4 regions of the Gracilibacillus pellucidus genome follow, and region 4 is predicted to be linked to each of the others. Evidence: riboswitches for the same ligand, from Rfam matches in the RefSeq annotation. Region 4 holds a riboswitch; each other region holds the start of a gene.

Region 1 (4,220 bases), on a different contig from region 4:
TGCAAACTTTCCACATCTTTATTTTCTGCATGGCTATCTGTCACAATTCGTTCTACATGAGAGAGCGACGCTACATGAGCAAATGCTTGAGAATGGAACTTATGATGGTCAGCTAAAATATAGGATGTATCCGCAATTTCCATCATTTTTTGTTTTACACGCGCTTGTTGTTCATTGGACTCGCTAATCCCTTTATCAAAATGAAGCCCTTTGCAAGATAAAAAAGCCTTATTAACATGGTATTCATCAAGCGATCGTACTGCTAGTGGTCCTACATATGAAAGAGACCGTTGCAACAATGTACCGCCTGTAGAAATGACAGTGATTTGTTTTTTCTTACTTAATTCCAGCGCAACATTAACCGAATTAGTTAAAACCGTCACCGGCATATTCGGCAAGTTCTTGGCCACATACCATGCTGTCGTGCTAGCATCTAACAATATTTTATCGGTTTCTACTATGTGTTTGACAGCTTCTTCTGCGATTTCTTTTTTCTCTTTTACATACATTACTTCTCGTTCTTGAAAAGGAATTTCTGGTCCATCATTAGAGGAATCTATACTTACCGCTCCTCCATGACTTCTTGCTAATTTTTTCTCTTTTTCTAATTTTTCTAAGTCACGTCGAATTGTTTCATCTGTTACGGAGAAAAGAGTTGCAAGCTCAGACACTCTAATGCTCTTCTTCTCGTTCACGACCTCCACAATTCGTTGATGTCGTTCTGCAACTAGCATTCGCCTCTCCTACCTTCTCGATCTACAAAAACTGTTTACTACATGACTATAGGCAAAATTATCATAAATTTCAACTGTTTAGTCAAGGCGGAATACTTCTTGATCAATTACATACATTTTGGGATCACCTTTCTCATCCATCGCTAAAATATCGCTCATAAATGCCTGCCACTTGCGGTTCGCTGGATTTGTTTCAAGCTCCTTCATAGCCCGATGATAATCATCCACTTCCATATAAGCATATAACTTATTACCGTCCATAAAAATACTATAACTTGTTATCCCTACCTCTTTTAATGCTTGCAATAACGCTGGATGAACCGCCTGATGCCTTGCCTTATATTCTTCCTCCGAACCTTCTTTACATTCCATTGTAAAAATATATCGTGCCATCAAACCCCTCCCATCAATGTAATCGCATTCATTTTATAGCACTTTATTTATGTTTGTTTTAATTATAACAAAACCACAAACAAACATAAATAAAAAAAATCAAAATTATACTTCAGCTTGAAAATAGTTCTTTAAGAAATGGTATACGCCTTCTTCATCATTTGTATAGGTAGTCGTATCTGTGACTAACTCTTTAATTTGATCCGTCGCATTACGCATACCTACTGGGTAACCTACATATTTCATCATCGGAATATCATTATTACTATCCCCCATTGCCATCGTTTGTTCAGGGCTAATCCCATAATGATTGAGTAAAGCTTTAATTCCCGTTGCTTTATTCACACCACTAACCATAACTTCTACATTATGATGACTAGATGAAGAAGTAGTAAAATCTGTTTCTTTTTTCAGTTCCTCTAAACACTCAATCCAATTTTTCATTTCTGTTTGCTCAGAAGAAAAACAATACATTTTTGCATATTTTTGTTCTGGTAATTGCTCATACCATTTAATATCATGGTTGATTGCATCTTCTCTTTCCAACCATTCATTAATGCCTACTTGATCTGGCTTATTACCACTAATCATTTTCTCCATATATGGTTTATCCTCTAATAACGATAGACGATCACCATCATTTGGGTGTGCTTCGTAATAAATGTTATGCTCTCTAGCGGACTGAATAACTTTTTCCACAAGTGTTGTTGATAAGCTATGCTCCAACAATTTCTCCCCATCTAAATAAGTAATCATTCCATTAGCCGTTACAAATCCGTCTAATTCGATATCCGCAGGTGCCGAGTCAAATACTTCATTTAATGAACGTCCTGTTACGATAAACACGCGAACACCTTGTTGTCTTATGTACTGAATAATAGTAAGTGTATTTTCCGTTAATTGATTATGATTATTTAATAATGTACCATCCATATCTAAACATAATGCTTTCGGTAAAAATGTCATATTATCACCCTCCTAGCTGTAAGTATAGCATATCCTAAAGTAGGAAGTTGATGACAGCTCTTATCCCATTCTTTCATTGACATTTCCAACTTGTTTGATATAATTTCCCATATTAATATACGTGTTATCACTACTAGGGGTGCCTGTTCATTACAGGCTGAGAGAAAGACATATCAAGCCTTTTAACCCTAAGAACCTGATCTGGCTTATACCAGCGGAGGGAAGTAGTCAAACTATCCACATAGTATGGCTAGGTTCTAAATATAGAATCTGGTCTTTTTTGTTATTAATATGTGAATAAACGGTTAGCGAGACACTTTTTTCAGGTTAGTGACACACGTTCCACATCAATGAGGAGGGTGTTAACTTGAATCGAACGTTACGATTAACAATGATGGCTGTTTTTGTGGCAATCGGCGTATTAGGTTCACAGTTTTTATGGTTTCCAACTGGCATTGCCAAAGCATATCCGGTGCAACATGCTGTAAATGTCATTTCTGCGGTTATACTCGGACCAATTCCTGCTGTGATTATCGCCTTTGTTATCGGACTATTACGAAATTTATTAGGCATCGGAACAATCCTTGCCTTTCCTGGTGGAATGATCGGTGCTTTATTTGCTGGTTACTTATATCACTGGACAAAAAAGAAACTGTTAGCTGGTGTTGGTGAAATTATCGGAACTGGTGTAATAGGAGCTCTGCTCTGTGTACCAATTGCGAATATCATCATGGGAACCCCAGCCGGAATAATAGCGTTTTTACCCGGGTTTCTCGTCAGTAGTATCACAGGAGCGATTATTGGAATGTTAATATTATCAAAGGTTAAGCATACGTCTATTGTCAGGCAACCTGCTTCGCCCAAATAAATGGTGTTTTAAAATAAACTGAACTTCGCATGACGTTAGCATAGTAATAAAATAATGGTTTGTTCGTGAGAGGTTACGTGTTCGAAGACAGAACTTTTGTTAATGGGAACGATATGTCCTTGAGACGCTCTCTCGACGACATAGCTTCATCAAAAAAGAAAGCTGAGGTCCTATCCCAACTTTCTTTTTTTGATTTTATCGTTTATTAAATGTGTCAGGGTCTGCCCCTACGCGTTCATCTTTGTTCATTTCATTAATTAATTGCATTTCTTCTTGTGACAGTTCGAAATCAAACACGTCCGCATTATCTTGAATACGGTGTTGTTTAACTGATTTTGGAATAGTCACTACTTCTTGTTGTAAGTCCCAACGCAAGATTACTTGTACGGTTGTTTTACCGTGACGCTCAGCAATCTTCGTTAAAGTAGGATCATCAAGAAGCTGCCCTTGTTTTAATGGAGACCAAGCTTCTAATTGAATATTGTGTTGTTTACAAAATGCTTGTACATCACGTTGTTGCAAGTGTGGATGGTATTCTACTTGATTAACCATTGGTACTACTTCTGCATCTTTCATAAGATCTTCTAAATGGTGCTCTTTGAAGTTACTTACGCCAATCGCACGAACCTTACCATCTTTATATAATTGCTCCATAGCCTTCCATGATTCTTTATATTTATTTTGTTCAGGAACTGGCCAATGAATTAAATATAAATCTAAATAATCAATTCCTAATTTATTTAAGCTTGTTTCAAATGCTTTAAATGTTTCATCATAACCTTGATCAGCATTCCATAGCTTTGTAGTAATAAATAGATCTTCACGAGGAATACCTGAATCTTTAATTGCTTTTCCTACACCTTCTTCATTACCATAAACAGCTGCTGTATCAATACTTTTATAGCCGTGCTCAAGTGCCCACTTGACAGAGTTATAAACTTCTTCTCCCTCTTCAACTTTGAAAACACCTAAACCGAACCATGGCATTTTCACACCATTATGTAGCGTAGTAGTTGACTCTAAATTCTTCGCCATACCTACATTCCTCCTTTATTTATTACGTATATTAGAATGCCACAAAACAAATAAAATATAAAACATTGTGCTCAAGATCACAGTACTTCTTATTTTGTCGGTGGAACAAAAAATCCGACATATGATAGCCGGATTTTTATATCACACGAATTTTATTCTTTTCCATAATTACCAATTTGGTGCACTTTGTAATGACGATATTGTTGTTTCGGTATATCATCCAT
Region 2 (4,220 bases), on a different contig from region 4:
CTAGCAAGTACTACATCATCTGACGTATATGGCAAAACAGTAAAGCCTTCAGCTAGTAATATTTCAGTAGCTTTTATTGTTTCAACAGGATCAGGTAGTAATGTTCGATCACAGCCTATTACTTCCACTTTAATCATGTCACATAATCCAGAAGCATCTGCTAATTTAGCAATCCTAACTGCTTCTTCTGCATTTTTTGCCCCAGCAGTATTCGGTAAAAAGCGATACTTCTTTTGATCAATTTTTTCCAAAAAGTTTGGTTGTTCTGGATCATAAATGTTCATTCGCCGAACAGCAAACGTTAGTATTTCTGTTTCTGATACATCCACTGCTTGTTTTTGCACATCATAGTTTGGATATTTACCTGTACCTAACAATAAACGAGATTGAAAAGTGTATTTTCCTATATTCAACATATTTAATCATCCTCCTCCAACAAAATGAACAATTTCTAAACGATCACCTTCTGAAAGGCTCGTTCCCTGATGATGTTCTTTTCTCAAAATAACTTGATTATGTTCAATGATTAATGACTTTTTTTCTAATCGTAACTCTTTTAATAAATCTGCTATATTCGTAACCTGATCATTCACTGTTAATGCATCACCGTTTATCATTATCTTCAAATCTATTCCTCCTCATACAGAGACTAGCCGCTCCCTTGTTAAGGAAAAAGCAGTTAAAAAATGCTGATTCACTTGTTTGCCCTCGATAAAATCCGCCATAAAAGTGGCTGTTCTTGCTGCTAATAATATGCCATTACGATAGTGCCCAGTAGCAACAAATAACCCCGATACATCTGGTACTTCCCCTAAGTAAGGGAGCCCGTCATGTGTCATCGGACGCACACCTGCCCATATTTTTTCGATAGATGCTTTGTTTAACGCCGGTAGTATTTGTTTTGCTCGCGATAATAAATGAAGGACACTCGCTACCTTGACATCTTTGTCCGTTTGATTTGGCTTCGAAGTAGCACCAATAATCAGTCTGTTTCCTCGCTTTGGTACGATATAGCAACCTTCTGTGAAAATGGTAGATTGGATCAATGGTTTATCCGTAATAACAGACAAGCATTCTCCTTTTATCGGTGTAATTCCTTTAATAAAACTTGAAAAACGACCGCTCTTAAATCCACAAGTCATCACTACAGCATTCGCATAATAGCTGTCGTCCGTAGTAGTAACTCCGATCACTTTCCCATGCTCAACAATAAAATCAGTCACCTCTGTTTGCTCATATATCACCGCACCATGACGCTCAGCTCCTCTTGCAAATGCCTTCGTTAAATGTGGTGCAGATACTTGACCTTCTGTCGGACAGTAAAGCGCGGCATAAAAGTCTGTAGCAAGTTCTTTTTCTGGCACGGTAGATGCGGAAATGATTCTTGCCTCTTTTCCTTGTTCTGTTTGAAACGTTGCAATCCTTTTTAATCGTGGTAATTCGTCCTCGTGATAGACAAGTTTCAATGCACCTTTTTCGATTAATTGAATGTCCACACCACTATCCTCTAACAACTCTTGTGCTAATGAAGGAAATAAGGCTCTACTTTCTTTGGCAAATTGAAATAAAGCTGAGTTCTGTTCAAATTCCATCTGTACACCTAGCATACCCGCTGCCGCACTTGATGCCTCTGCAGCTATTTCGTTTGCTTCTAGCAACAATACTCTGTAACCTCGTTTACTTAATTGATAAGCAATCGATGTTCCCATTACTCCTCCACCAACGACAATTTGGTCAAATGCTTGCTTCATACGACGCCTCCTTCCACTTTGTCGAACACGTCACGATAGTGCTTTAAAGCTTTGACTGGATCTTCGGCATCCCATATTCCTGACATAATCGCTATCCCGTTTGCACCAGCAGCAAGCACTTGGTGTACATTACTCGTATGTATTCCACCAATGGCAATGACCGGAAGAGACACATTGCGAGTTAACTCAGCCAATGCGGCAACCCCTCTTGGCTCTGCACCACGTTTAGAGTTGCTTGGAAAGATATGACCATACAGTAAATAATCCGCACCCTGTTGTTCTGCATCTAATGCTTCTGCAAGTGAATGAACAGACTTACCAACTAATAAATGAGGAAAACAAGCTTTTACATTCGCAATGGTAAGACTATGATAAGCTAATTGAGCTCCTCCACATCGCTTCACATGTGCCACATCGACACGATCATTAATGATAATCCGTTCTCGTGGTACATCTGTATCCATTAGTCTATCAGCAAGATCGGCTATCTCTTGTGCTGTTTTTTTCTTCTCACGCAGATGAAAAAAATCAAGCAACTCCATATTTCTCGCAACGAAATCTAACTCTTTCTCTGTTAATCTTCCATTTGAAATAAGGTGTATTCCTTGCATTGTCATTACTCCTTTGATTCGGTAGTGAAAAGAACGTCAAAAAGCCACTCACCCAGCATGGACAAGTGGCATAATTAAAAGCAGTTTAGATAAATCAGTGCTTTTCCTACCACTTCCCTCCGCTGGTGTTAACCAGATCAGGTTCAAAGGGTCCGAAGAATCGTCTCAGCCTAAAAGGCTCCCCTAGTGTTCATTACTATTTTATTCGCTTACAAAAAAAGAATAACATATCATATATTTTTTTCCAATAAAAATCTAGTATTTATGTTTAAACTTTTTGTAAAAGGGTAGATATATAGTGTAGAGATAATAATGAAAGGATGTTGAACGTAAATGGCACAAGATCAAGCAAAATTACAAGAGCTTATCGATGGATTAAATGTAGACTTAGCAAATGAGTATGCGGCAACGATTATGTATACGTATCACGCATCTGTTGTATCAGGATTATATCGCTCCTTCCTAAAACCATTTTTTGAAGATGAGATAAATGATGAAATCGGACATGCTTTATACTTATCCGATAAAATCAAAACATTAGGTGGTACACCAACAACCACTCCAGCAAAAGTCGAGCAACTAACAGATGTGAAAGAAATGTTAGAAGCGACACTTAAAGCAGAAACAGAAACAATTGAACGTTATGAGACAAGAAAACAACAAGCAGATGAGCTTGGTTTAACAGAATTAGTGGTTAAATTAGAAGATATTATTGCAGACGAAACAGGTCACAAAGAAGAAACAGAACGCCTTTTAGCAGATAAAAGCTTTCAATAAGTAGAAACAGCCTCCGGTTTTGGAGGTTGTTTTTTTGTGTTTAGTAAAGAACAGAAATATCGTTTCATTCATTATTAAAACATTAACAACAAACTGAATTTTCTCTATTTATGTTATAATGAGAAGAAATTCTTTTTTCGGGGTGAGAAAATGAGGGACACTTTATTCGAAGAAATTGATGCATTATATGAAGAAATGGTCGAAATGAGAAGGTTTTTACATCAACATCCAGAGCTGTCCTTTCAAGAAGAGAAAACAGCTGCTTTTATACAAGAACAATATCAATCATTACATATTCCTTATGAAGCAAATGTCGGCGAAAATGGGGTTGTAGCAACATTAAAAGGAACTAAACCAGGAAAAACGGTTGCCTTACGCGCAGATTTCGATGCGTTACCTATTCAAGATGAAAAAGAGGTAAGCTATAAATCAAAAAAAGAGGGGGTCATGCATGCTTGTGGGCATGACGGACACACGACGACACTTTTAGCAGTTGCAAAAGTGTTACAGAAACATCAAGACAAATTAGCTGGTACGGTTGTCTTTATTCACCAACATGCAGAGGAACTTGTTCCTGGTGGTGCAAAAGCAATGATTGAAGCTGGCGCCCTAGCGAATGTAGATGTTGTTTACGGAACACACCTTTGGACAAATACACCATATGGCGTCGTCCAAACCGCTCCAACGAACTTTATGGCAGCTGCTGACTCCTTTACGATACAACTTAAAGGAAAAGGTGGTCATGGTGCCATCCCCCATCAGACAAAAGATCCTGTTGTCGCTGGATCACAGCTTGTTATCAACTTACAACAAATTGTCAGTAGACGTATCGATCCGCTGGAAACTGCCGTCATAACAATCGGTAAATTCCTTTCAGGCAATGTCTTTAACGTGATACCAAATACCGCGGTCATCAGTGGTACTATACGTACATTTAATGCAGAAGTGCAACATTTTATTAAAGCAGAAATGGAGAAAGTTATCAAAGGAACGTGCCTTAGCTACGATATGGCCTATGATTTTGACTATGCATTTGGCTATCCACCAGTTGTGAACCATCCCGAATATGCGGAGAAAGTAC
Region 3 (4,220 bases), on a different contig from region 4:
TTCAATGGAAACTAGTGAAGAAACATCGGTAAATGCAGCTGATATGGCTTCTTTAATTAGAGCGAAAGCAGTAAGTTTATATCGATATATGGAAAATCCATCAACAGAAATTACAGATGAATTCAATGAACAGAGAGAAGAAGTGTATCATTTACGTGAGGCAATAGAAGCCAATATGGATACAGATGAACAAATGAAAATGTATGAAGAAGCAATCGTATTAGATGAATCTTATAACTATGCTTTTGAAGAAGTGGTTAGCTATATGGATGCTGGCAATGAACATTTAGCGGCTAGTCGAGCAGAACAGGCTAAAGAAATACGGGTAGAAGCTGTTGAAAATATTGATGCATTGAAAGATTTATTGCATAAGGAAATGCAAAAAACGGCTGATAGAGCAGAAGACAGTCAACAAGCAGCATTTTTAGCTCTCATTATTGCCATTGTCATTTCAGTGATTACTAGTATTGTTTTAATTACGATAGTAAACCGTTCTATCACACGTAATTTATCGAAAGTTGTAAATGTTAGTAATGAAATTGCACAAGGTAACTTGCAAGTAGAGCAGTTGGACGATGATTCTAATGATGAGATTGGTCAATTAGCAACCTCCATTAATCAAATGAGTTACTCTTTGAAAAATATGATAGGCCGAGTATCTGAAGTGTCAACGACAGTAGGTTCACAAAGTAAAGAATTAAATCAGTCTGCTAATGAGGTGAAGGCAGGAACAGAACAAATTGCCGTCACAATGCAGGAATTAGCATCAGGAACGGAAGCACAGGCAGATCATGCAAGTGATGTATCTAGTAATATGAGTGAATTTGCACAAAAAGTGGCTGAAGCTAATCTTAATGGTGAACAAATTAGGGAAGCGTCAACAGATGTATTACAGATGACAACGAATGGTAGTGAAATGATGGAGTCATCTGTTAAACAAATGGAACGTATTCATGATATTGTGCAGGATGCTGTAACGAAAGTGCGCGGATTAGATGATCAATCGAAACAAATATCTCAACTTGTTGCTGTAATCAAAGATATTGCAGAACAAACAAACTTGTTAGCATTAAACGCAGCGATTGAAGCAGCTCGAGCAGGTGAGCATGGCCAAGGATTTGCAGTTGTTGCAGATGAGGTAAGAAAGCTCGCTGAACAAGTTGGTGAGTCTGTTTCTGATATTACAGGAATTGTCGCTAACATTCAAAATGAATCAGCAAATGTTTCGCAATCATTAGAGCAAGGATATGGAGAAGTAGAAGCAGGAGCGAGCCAAATCGAAAAAACTGGTCAGACATTTGAGCAAATTAATACAGCGGTGAATGAGATGGTATCAAGTATTAAGAACGTAACAACTAATTTGTCTGATATTTCTACTTCTAGTAAAGAAATAAATAGTTCTATAGAAGAGATTGCTTCTATATCCGAAGAATCTGCAGCAGGTGTCGAACAAACCTCAGCTTCTGCACAACAAGCAAGTAGTTCTATGGAAGAAGTGTCATCCAATTCCAATGAATTAGAAACATTAGCTGATAATTTGAACAATCTAGTCCGTAAATTTAAGATATAACCAATTAACTCCTTTTCCAATATGTGTATGTGAACGGGAATCGTGTTATAATTGAAGTAAATGGAGAGGAGCGGTAATATGGAAAAAATCAATGAAACTATTCAGGAATTAGCTAAGTTCAATGAATGGAGTCAATCTTTACAAGAGGTAGAAGATAAATATTTTTTCACACCAATTAAAAAAGGAAAATGGACTCCAGCAGAGATTATAAGTCATATTACTTCTTGGGACCGTTACATATTAAAAGAGTTAATGCCGAAAATGAAGGAAAATGCCGATATAGAAAGTGTTGAATTTGAAGTAATCAATCAACCCGCAGCGGAATATGCTTTATCTGGAATCAGCAAAGAACAATTGCTAAAAGAGCAAAAAGAAGCGAGAACCCAACTCATTCAAGGGTTAAAGGAAAAAACAGAGAAACAGTTTTATGCTACTTTTACGTTAGATGGTGAGGAGCTTGATGCTTTTTCAGGATATCCACATTCCATGTTTAACTATATAAACGTATTTGTTTGGCATGATAACCATCATAAGCAACAAATAAAAGAGTTTTTAACCTCATTATCTTGATTGTTAATGAAAGACTATCATAGTATACTAAAACTGGAACGAAATAATAGAAACCTATTCGACTAGGGGAGCATGTAGATGCTGAGAGAGTAAATCGACCCTTTGAACCTGATCTAGTTAAGACTAGCGTAGGGAAGTGGAATGGTTAGTGCATTAGATATTTTTCTATTTGCTTTTAACCAGCCCATTTTCTTACATAGAAGATGGGCTTTTTGCTGTTTTGATACTCTACTTATGGTTTCACAAAAAAGGAGAGAATGACATGTTTACAGATCGTCTATGGAAAAGAGTAGAACCTATTTGGACTGCTTATTTGGACCATCCTTTCGTAAGAGGATTAGGTGATGGTACGTTAGAACAGGATAAGTTCAGACATTGGTTGAAGCAAGATTATGTTTACTTAATTGATTACGCTAGACTTTTTGCAATTGGCAGTGCAAAAGCGGATGATTTAGAAGAGATGACAACATTTGCTAAATTGTTACACGGTGTGTTAGATGTAGAAATGGATTTGCATCGAAAATATGCAGCTGATTTTGGTATTACCAAAGAAGAATTAGAGAAGACAGAAGCATCTGCTATTACGACAGCATATACCAGTTATATGTTGAATTTGTCGCAACGAGGCGGTGTAGAGAATGTTGTAGCATCCGTGCTTGCATGTGAATGGAGCTATAATTTCATTGGCAAAGAACTGGCTAAACGTCCAGGATCATTAACAGATAACTTCTATAAAAGCTGGATAGAGATGTATAGCTCAGCTGAGTTTACAGCATTAGCAGAAGAAACGAAACAGCTTATGAATCGAATAGCAGAAGATAAGCCAGAAAAGGAACTAGCTCGATTAGAGGAGATTGTGGTCAAAACTAGTCAATTTGAATATATGTTTTGGGACATGGTTGAGAAGAAAGAAGAATGGCTGGTGAAAGGTTAAGTTAATCAATTAAAGATGTGAAAAGGGTGTACAGTACATCTGTACACCCTTAAAAAGCAGTTTATTCTGTTAGTTCAATAAAGGTTTCATCGTCATATACACTTGCAAACAATGGATCGCTGTACGCTGTATCTTTTAATTCTGGATTGATTTGGATGGCAGATGATAACTGTTTAAGCCCTTCATCTGTATCACCTTGAAGTACGAGAGCAACCCCTTTGCCATAATAACCAATTGCCTCTGTGTTAAATTGATCGATAATGGTATCATATACATCTTCTGACTCTTCAAAATCACCATTGTATGCTAACATTAATCCTTTATAATCGATAGCATCTAATTGTTGATCTGTATTCAGTTCAATAAGTTGATCTAAATATGGAATGGTTGCGTGGTATTCACCGAGAGAATCAGCTGCATAGACAAGATACCACAATGCGTCTTTATCTGTCGGATCCGCTTCTATGTATTTATTTAAGTTTTCAATAGATTTTTCAAATTCTTCTAGAAAATATAAAGCAACCCCTTTACCATATAACGCATATGGAGTATCAGGCTCGATTTCTAACGCTTTATCGTAATATTCAATTGCGTTTTCATCTCTTTCTAATCCGAAGTGAGCATTTCCCATATTAATAAATTGTTCTGGTTCTTGGTCACTAATATCAATTGCTTTTTGTGCAGCAATAATTGCTTTTTCATATTCTCCAAGCTCATTGTATGATAATGCTTGGTTTGTATAGGCATTGTCTAATTTATCATCTAATTCGATAGCTTCATCAAGAGCCTTTAATGCTTCCTCATATTGTTCCTGCATATTAAGCATGTATCCTTTTTCATTGTATAGATAAGGATCTTCAGGATATTTTTCTAAACGTTCCTCAATGTAATTTGCAGCTTCGTCAAATTTTCCTTGTTCATACCATTTATCATATTGCTCACGTGAAAAATCAGGATCAGTTGAGCTAAATAGAGAGCATCCTGAAAATAAAGCTAATAATAATAGAAAAAATATACTTATTATTCCTTTTTTCACTTCCTCACTTCCTCACTTCTTCTTTTTATCACGGTGCATGAGTCCGTAAAACCCCCACTGATTGATGTCTCACTTTATCTATTCTAAAAAAACACATTATCCATTGTAAT
Region 4 (4,220 bases):
GTAGTAAAATATCTACATTACTAATAGTCGCAGTTGCGACACTTAATCGTTTCTTTTGGCCTATCGAAAGCTGATAGGGATGATGCTCCTTTACATGTTCAAGATTGTATGTTATTAAGTGTTGATTGATTCTTTCTGCAAACTGTTCAGACGGGATATTACTATGTTCTAATGAATGCTGTAACTCTTTATAGACACTATTGGTTATAAATTGAAGTTCAGGGTTTTGAAATACATAGCCCATTTTGCGATAATCACACGTTTCTACACCTTCGGATAAATGGTAGTTAATAGTCCCTTCTGTTTTGATTAATTGCATGATCGCTAACATTAACGTACTTTTCCCAGAGCCATTTTCCCCTGTTATCGCAATCCAATCCCCATGTTGAATCGTTGCTTGTTCCACTTCTATTTTCTTTTGTTTGTGATAAAAACCTGCAAAAGCATCTAGTTCTATAATTGGTCGATGACTCGTTTCTAGTTCTGATTTTGCAGGTATAGTCATTCGATAATCCTCCCATATATCTGGATACCAAATCCCTGCTTGATAAAATGTATCTTTATGCTGATGTAATAGAAGGTTTGGATTACCATCTGCGATAATTTTTCCTTCGCTATCTAACATAATAAGGCGGTCAACTAGCGGTAATACGTGATCGATTTTGTGCTCGACGATAACCACTGTTTTATCATCAGCAACGGTTTTTAATGTGTCCCAAACTTGTTGTGTCCCTGTTTGATCAAGCATTGCCGTTGGTTCATCTAAAAACAGCACCTCTGGTTCTAGCGCTAAAGCGGAGGCTATTGCTAATCGTTGTTTCATTCCTCCTGATAATTGCTGGATAGAGGTATGAATATCTTCTAGTTGTAATCCGACTTTTTGAAGATACTGATGAATCAACGTTGGCATTTCTTTTTTCGGTGTATTTCTATTTTCTAATACAAAAGCAATTTCTTCATCCACATAGGGCATACAAAATTGTGCATCTGGATCTTGAAAAACCATGCCATATGATGGTGAGACTGAGCGTTCCGCTATCTTTAACGGCATTTCGATAACATCAGGTATTAAACCTGCCATAATCTGAAGTAACGTCGATTTACCTGAACCTGATGGACCAACAACTAATACTTTTTCTCCTTTTGCTATAGTAATCGATAAATCTTTGAATAGTAGACTATCACTGTTAGGGTAGGTTGCTCGTAATTTTTTTAACGTTATCATCTTAACGCACCTCGTCATCTAATAGGTGATAATCCTCATTTGACACAGGACGAATACTTTTGGTTACCCCTGTTTTGTCGATAGCTTCTACTAGGAAATAAGCAAAGAAGCCGGTGATCACAATCGACCCTACGATTCTATTCACTATTAGTAAAGTAAGATTCCACACAGCTAATGAATCAATATAACCATAAAACACATCTAAAATAAGTGAGCCGACAGCTGCACCAATTGCTGCGAGGCAAGTAACGTATAATCGATAACTCTTGTAACGATACATCGCAAATATAAGTTCACAGCCAAGTCCTTGAATAAGTCCATATAGTAGCAACGATATTCCCCAATGGCCACCAAACATAAATTCTCCTTGCGCGGCTGCTAATTCCGCTAGTAAAGCAACTCCTGGCTTTCGGATGATTAAAAAGGCAACAGTCGCCGCCATAAACCACATGCCATAGAGCAATTGATCGATATGTAATCCGAAAACACCTACTAAACTATACAATGGTCCCCAAAGTTTATAAATAACCGCAAAAATAAAAGCAATGACAATCGTGATCAAAATATCTGTTAACGTTAATGATTTTTTCATTGGTATTACGCTCCTTTTTATTTTATTGATTAATAGTCAAAACTCGCTTCTCTTTCCTCCTTTTGCATACGAAAAAAGCCACTATCCATACGTGACGTAGAGATAGTGGCTAAACTTATCCATCAGAAAACTGCAATATCATTATTCTATTGCACCTTAAGCCACTTCCCTACGCTGGTATGAACCAGATCAGGTTCTAAGGGTCTTAAAGTAATGACTTTAATCTCAGTCTTTAAAAGACACCCCTAGTGGAATGTGATCGTAATATGTAATTTGACTACATCATACCAAATCTTTTCGTATTGTCAAGGTTTATTGTAGGAAATTCCCACCAAATTTCATAACAATTAAGAAAAAATTTTGTTTGCAACGAGTACATTTTTTTGATATAGTTAGAATCAACAAAAAACAATTATATCGTTTTGCTTCAATTTTTATTGAAGTGAGAATAGAGGTGCAAAAACCATTAGTACCTAGCTGGAGGCTGATGTAGCCGAGGAAAGCTAATGGAAAGGGGAATTTGCCGAAGTAATGTACGTACACATCAACATACATTGCTGGTCCTGCATTAAATAAATGTTGGGCTGTCATATAGTGAAGACTGTATGGAGGGCTATCTCACGCATCGAGCTAAAGTATACAAAGATGCAAGTAATGATACCCTCATTACTTGCATCTTTTTTATACGAAAAATGGTTTGATGAGATATGCTCTATTCAGGTACAAGTGAAATTGTTTTTAATCTTTGAATAGAGGTGGATGTAAAATGAATTTTGGACGTGTATTAACCGCGATGGTTACACCATTTAATGAAAAAAACGCAATTGATTATGACAAAACAGAGCAACTGATTAACCATTTACTTCAAAATGGAACAGATGCCTTAGTAGTAGCTGGGACGACAGGTGAATCCCCTACCTTATCAAAAGAAGAAAAGTTATCCTTACTGCAGTTTACGGTAAAAACTGTTAATGGCCGTGTGCCTGTCATTGCAGGAACAGGTTCTAACAATACACAAGAATCAATGGAAATGACGAAAAAAGCAGAAACGATTGGTGTGGATGCAGTCATGCTAGTTGCACCATATTACAACAAACCTTCTCAAGAAGGGCTTTATTTACATTTTAAAACTATTGCAGCATCCACTAGTTTACCTGTGATGTTATACAATATTCCTGGTCGATCAAGTGTTGCAATCAATCCTGAAACAATCATCAAATTAGCTCAAATCGAAAATATTGTTGCTGTTAAAGAAGCTAGTGGTGATTTAGATGGCATGACGCGTATTATTCATGAAACAGATAGTAACTTCTCCTTATATAGTGGTGATGATACATTAACACTCCCAGCTGTAGCAATCGGTGCACACGGTATTGTTTCTGTTTCTTCTCATATAGTAGGATCGGAAATGAATGAAATGATAACTGCTTACACTTTAGGTAATGTTGCTCGAGCACAAGAATTACATCAGTATTTACACCCGATTATGCAGGCAATGTTTATGGCTCCAAGTCCAGCACCTGTTAAAGCAGCTCTTTCAATGAACGGAATGGATGTGGGAAGTTTGCGTTTGCCATTAGTTCCTCTTAACGAAGAAGAATTGCAGCTTTTACGTCATAAATTACTCTTTATCCAAGAAAAATATTATGCAGGATAATAAGAAGACAGTTCATCGATTAAGGTGAACTGTTTTTTCGTGTGTAAGTATGAGCGTTCTGCTATACTATGAAACGAGGAGTGAATAAGATGAATATATATGTAGATGCGGATGCATGTCCGGTGACAGATATGATAATAGAAGAAGCAAAATTATTTCAGTTGGATGTAGTGTTAGTGAAGAGTTATAGTCATTTTTCTATGAAGGAAACGCCTAGTCATGTTTCTATTAAGTATGTAGATGATGGAGCGGATGCGGCTGATTACCGAATTGTCCAAATGGTAAAACATGGTGACGTTGTGGTAACACAAGATTATGGTTTAGCGGCACTTTGTCTAGAAAAAGGATGTCATGTTATACACCATATCGGCTTTCGTTATACAAAAGACAAAATCGACCAAATGCTACAGGAACGCCATATTAATGCACAAGCACGAAAAGCAGGTATACGAACGAAAGGGCCGAAAAAGTTTTCAGAAGAACAAAAAAATAGCTTCCGCTTGAAATTACGAAAGCTATTAGAACAGAGCAGTTAATTACTTACTACATAAGCGTTCATCCAGTTCAGACATGCTTGTTTCCAATCTTGTGTGTACGGATGATCGTCGGCAAGTCCTAATCCGTGTCGTCCGTCTTGATAAATATGCAACTCATAAGGTATTTGGTCAGTTTGTAGTGCCACAGCATATTGCAAACTATTGAATGAAGGTACTGCTTGATCATTAGCTGTTGACCAAATAAAAGCA

The links. A riboswitch is a leader RNA that binds a small molecule or an ion and turns the genes downstream of it on or off. The one in region 4 is predicted to bind thiamine pyrophosphate.
Region 1: linked by a shared signal. The riboswitch ahead of thiW (energy coupling factor transporter S component ThiW) and the one ahead of SH601_RS09445 (ECF transporter S component) in region 4 are both predicted to bind thiamine pyrophosphate.
Region 2: linked by a shared signal. The riboswitch ahead of SH601_RS06940 (thiamine phosphate synthase) and the one ahead of SH601_RS09445 (ECF transporter S component) in region 4 are both predicted to bind thiamine pyrophosphate.
Region 3: linked by a shared signal. The riboswitch ahead of tenA (thiaminase II) and the one ahead of SH601_RS09445 (ECF transporter S component) in region 4 are both predicted to bind thiamine pyrophosphate.

What each region holds. Positions count from the first base shown of each region.
Region 1 is NZ_JAWZSR010000002.1:121,737-125,956, forward strand. Features, by position in the region: gene SH601_RS03980 (DeoR/GlpR family DNA-binding transcription regulator) at 1-734, opposite strand, end outside; gene SH601_RS03985 (L-rhamnose mutarotase) at 813-1,127, opposite strand; gene SH601_RS03990 (HAD family hydrolase) at 1,233-2,093, opposite strand; TPP riboswitch at 2,219-2,333, shown strand; gene thiW (energy coupling factor transporter S component ThiW) at 2,461-2,961, shown strand; gene SH601_RS04000 (aldo/keto reductase) at 3,157-3,996, opposite strand; gene helD (RNA polymerase recycling motor HelD) at 4,149-4,220, opposite strand, start outside.
Region 2 is NZ_JAWZSR010000003.1:268,876-273,095, reverse strand. Features, by position in the region: gene SH601_RS06955 (thiazole synthase) at 1-416, opposite strand, end outside; gene thiS (sulfur carrier protein ThiS) at 423-617, opposite strand; gene thiO (glycine oxidase ThiO) at 639-1,751, opposite strand; gene SH601_RS06940 (thiamine phosphate synthase) at 1,748-2,362, opposite strand; TPP riboswitch at 2,460-2,557, opposite strand; gene SH601_RS06935 (ferritin-like domain-containing protein) at 2,696-3,139, shown strand; gene SH601_RS06930 (M20 metallopeptidase family protein) at 3,290-4,220, shown strand, end outside.
Region 3 is NZ_JAWZSR010000001.1:48,505-52,724, forward strand. Features, by position in the region: gene SH601_RS00220 (methyl-accepting chemotaxis protein) at 1-1,570, shown strand, start outside; gene SH601_RS00225 (DinB family protein) at 1,649-2,140, shown strand; TPP riboswitch at 2,195-2,292, shown strand; gene tenA (thiaminase II) at 2,403-3,074, shown strand; gene SH601_RS00235 (tetratricopeptide repeat protein) at 3,136-4,110, opposite strand.
Region 4 is NZ_JAWZSR010000004.1:309,634-313,853, forward strand. Features, by position in the region: gene SH601_RS09440 (ABC transporter ATP-binding protein) at 1-1,225, opposite strand, end outside; gene SH601_RS09445 (ECF transporter S component) at 1,227-1,817, opposite strand; TPP riboswitch at 1,967-2,074, opposite strand; lysine riboswitch at 2,259-2,441, shown strand; gene dapA (4-hydroxy-tetrahydrodipicolinate synthase) at 2,584-3,474, shown strand; gene SH601_RS09455 (YaiI/YqxD family protein) at 3,564-4,010, shown strand; gene SH601_RS09460 (alpha/beta hydrolase) at 4,007-4,220, opposite strand, start outside.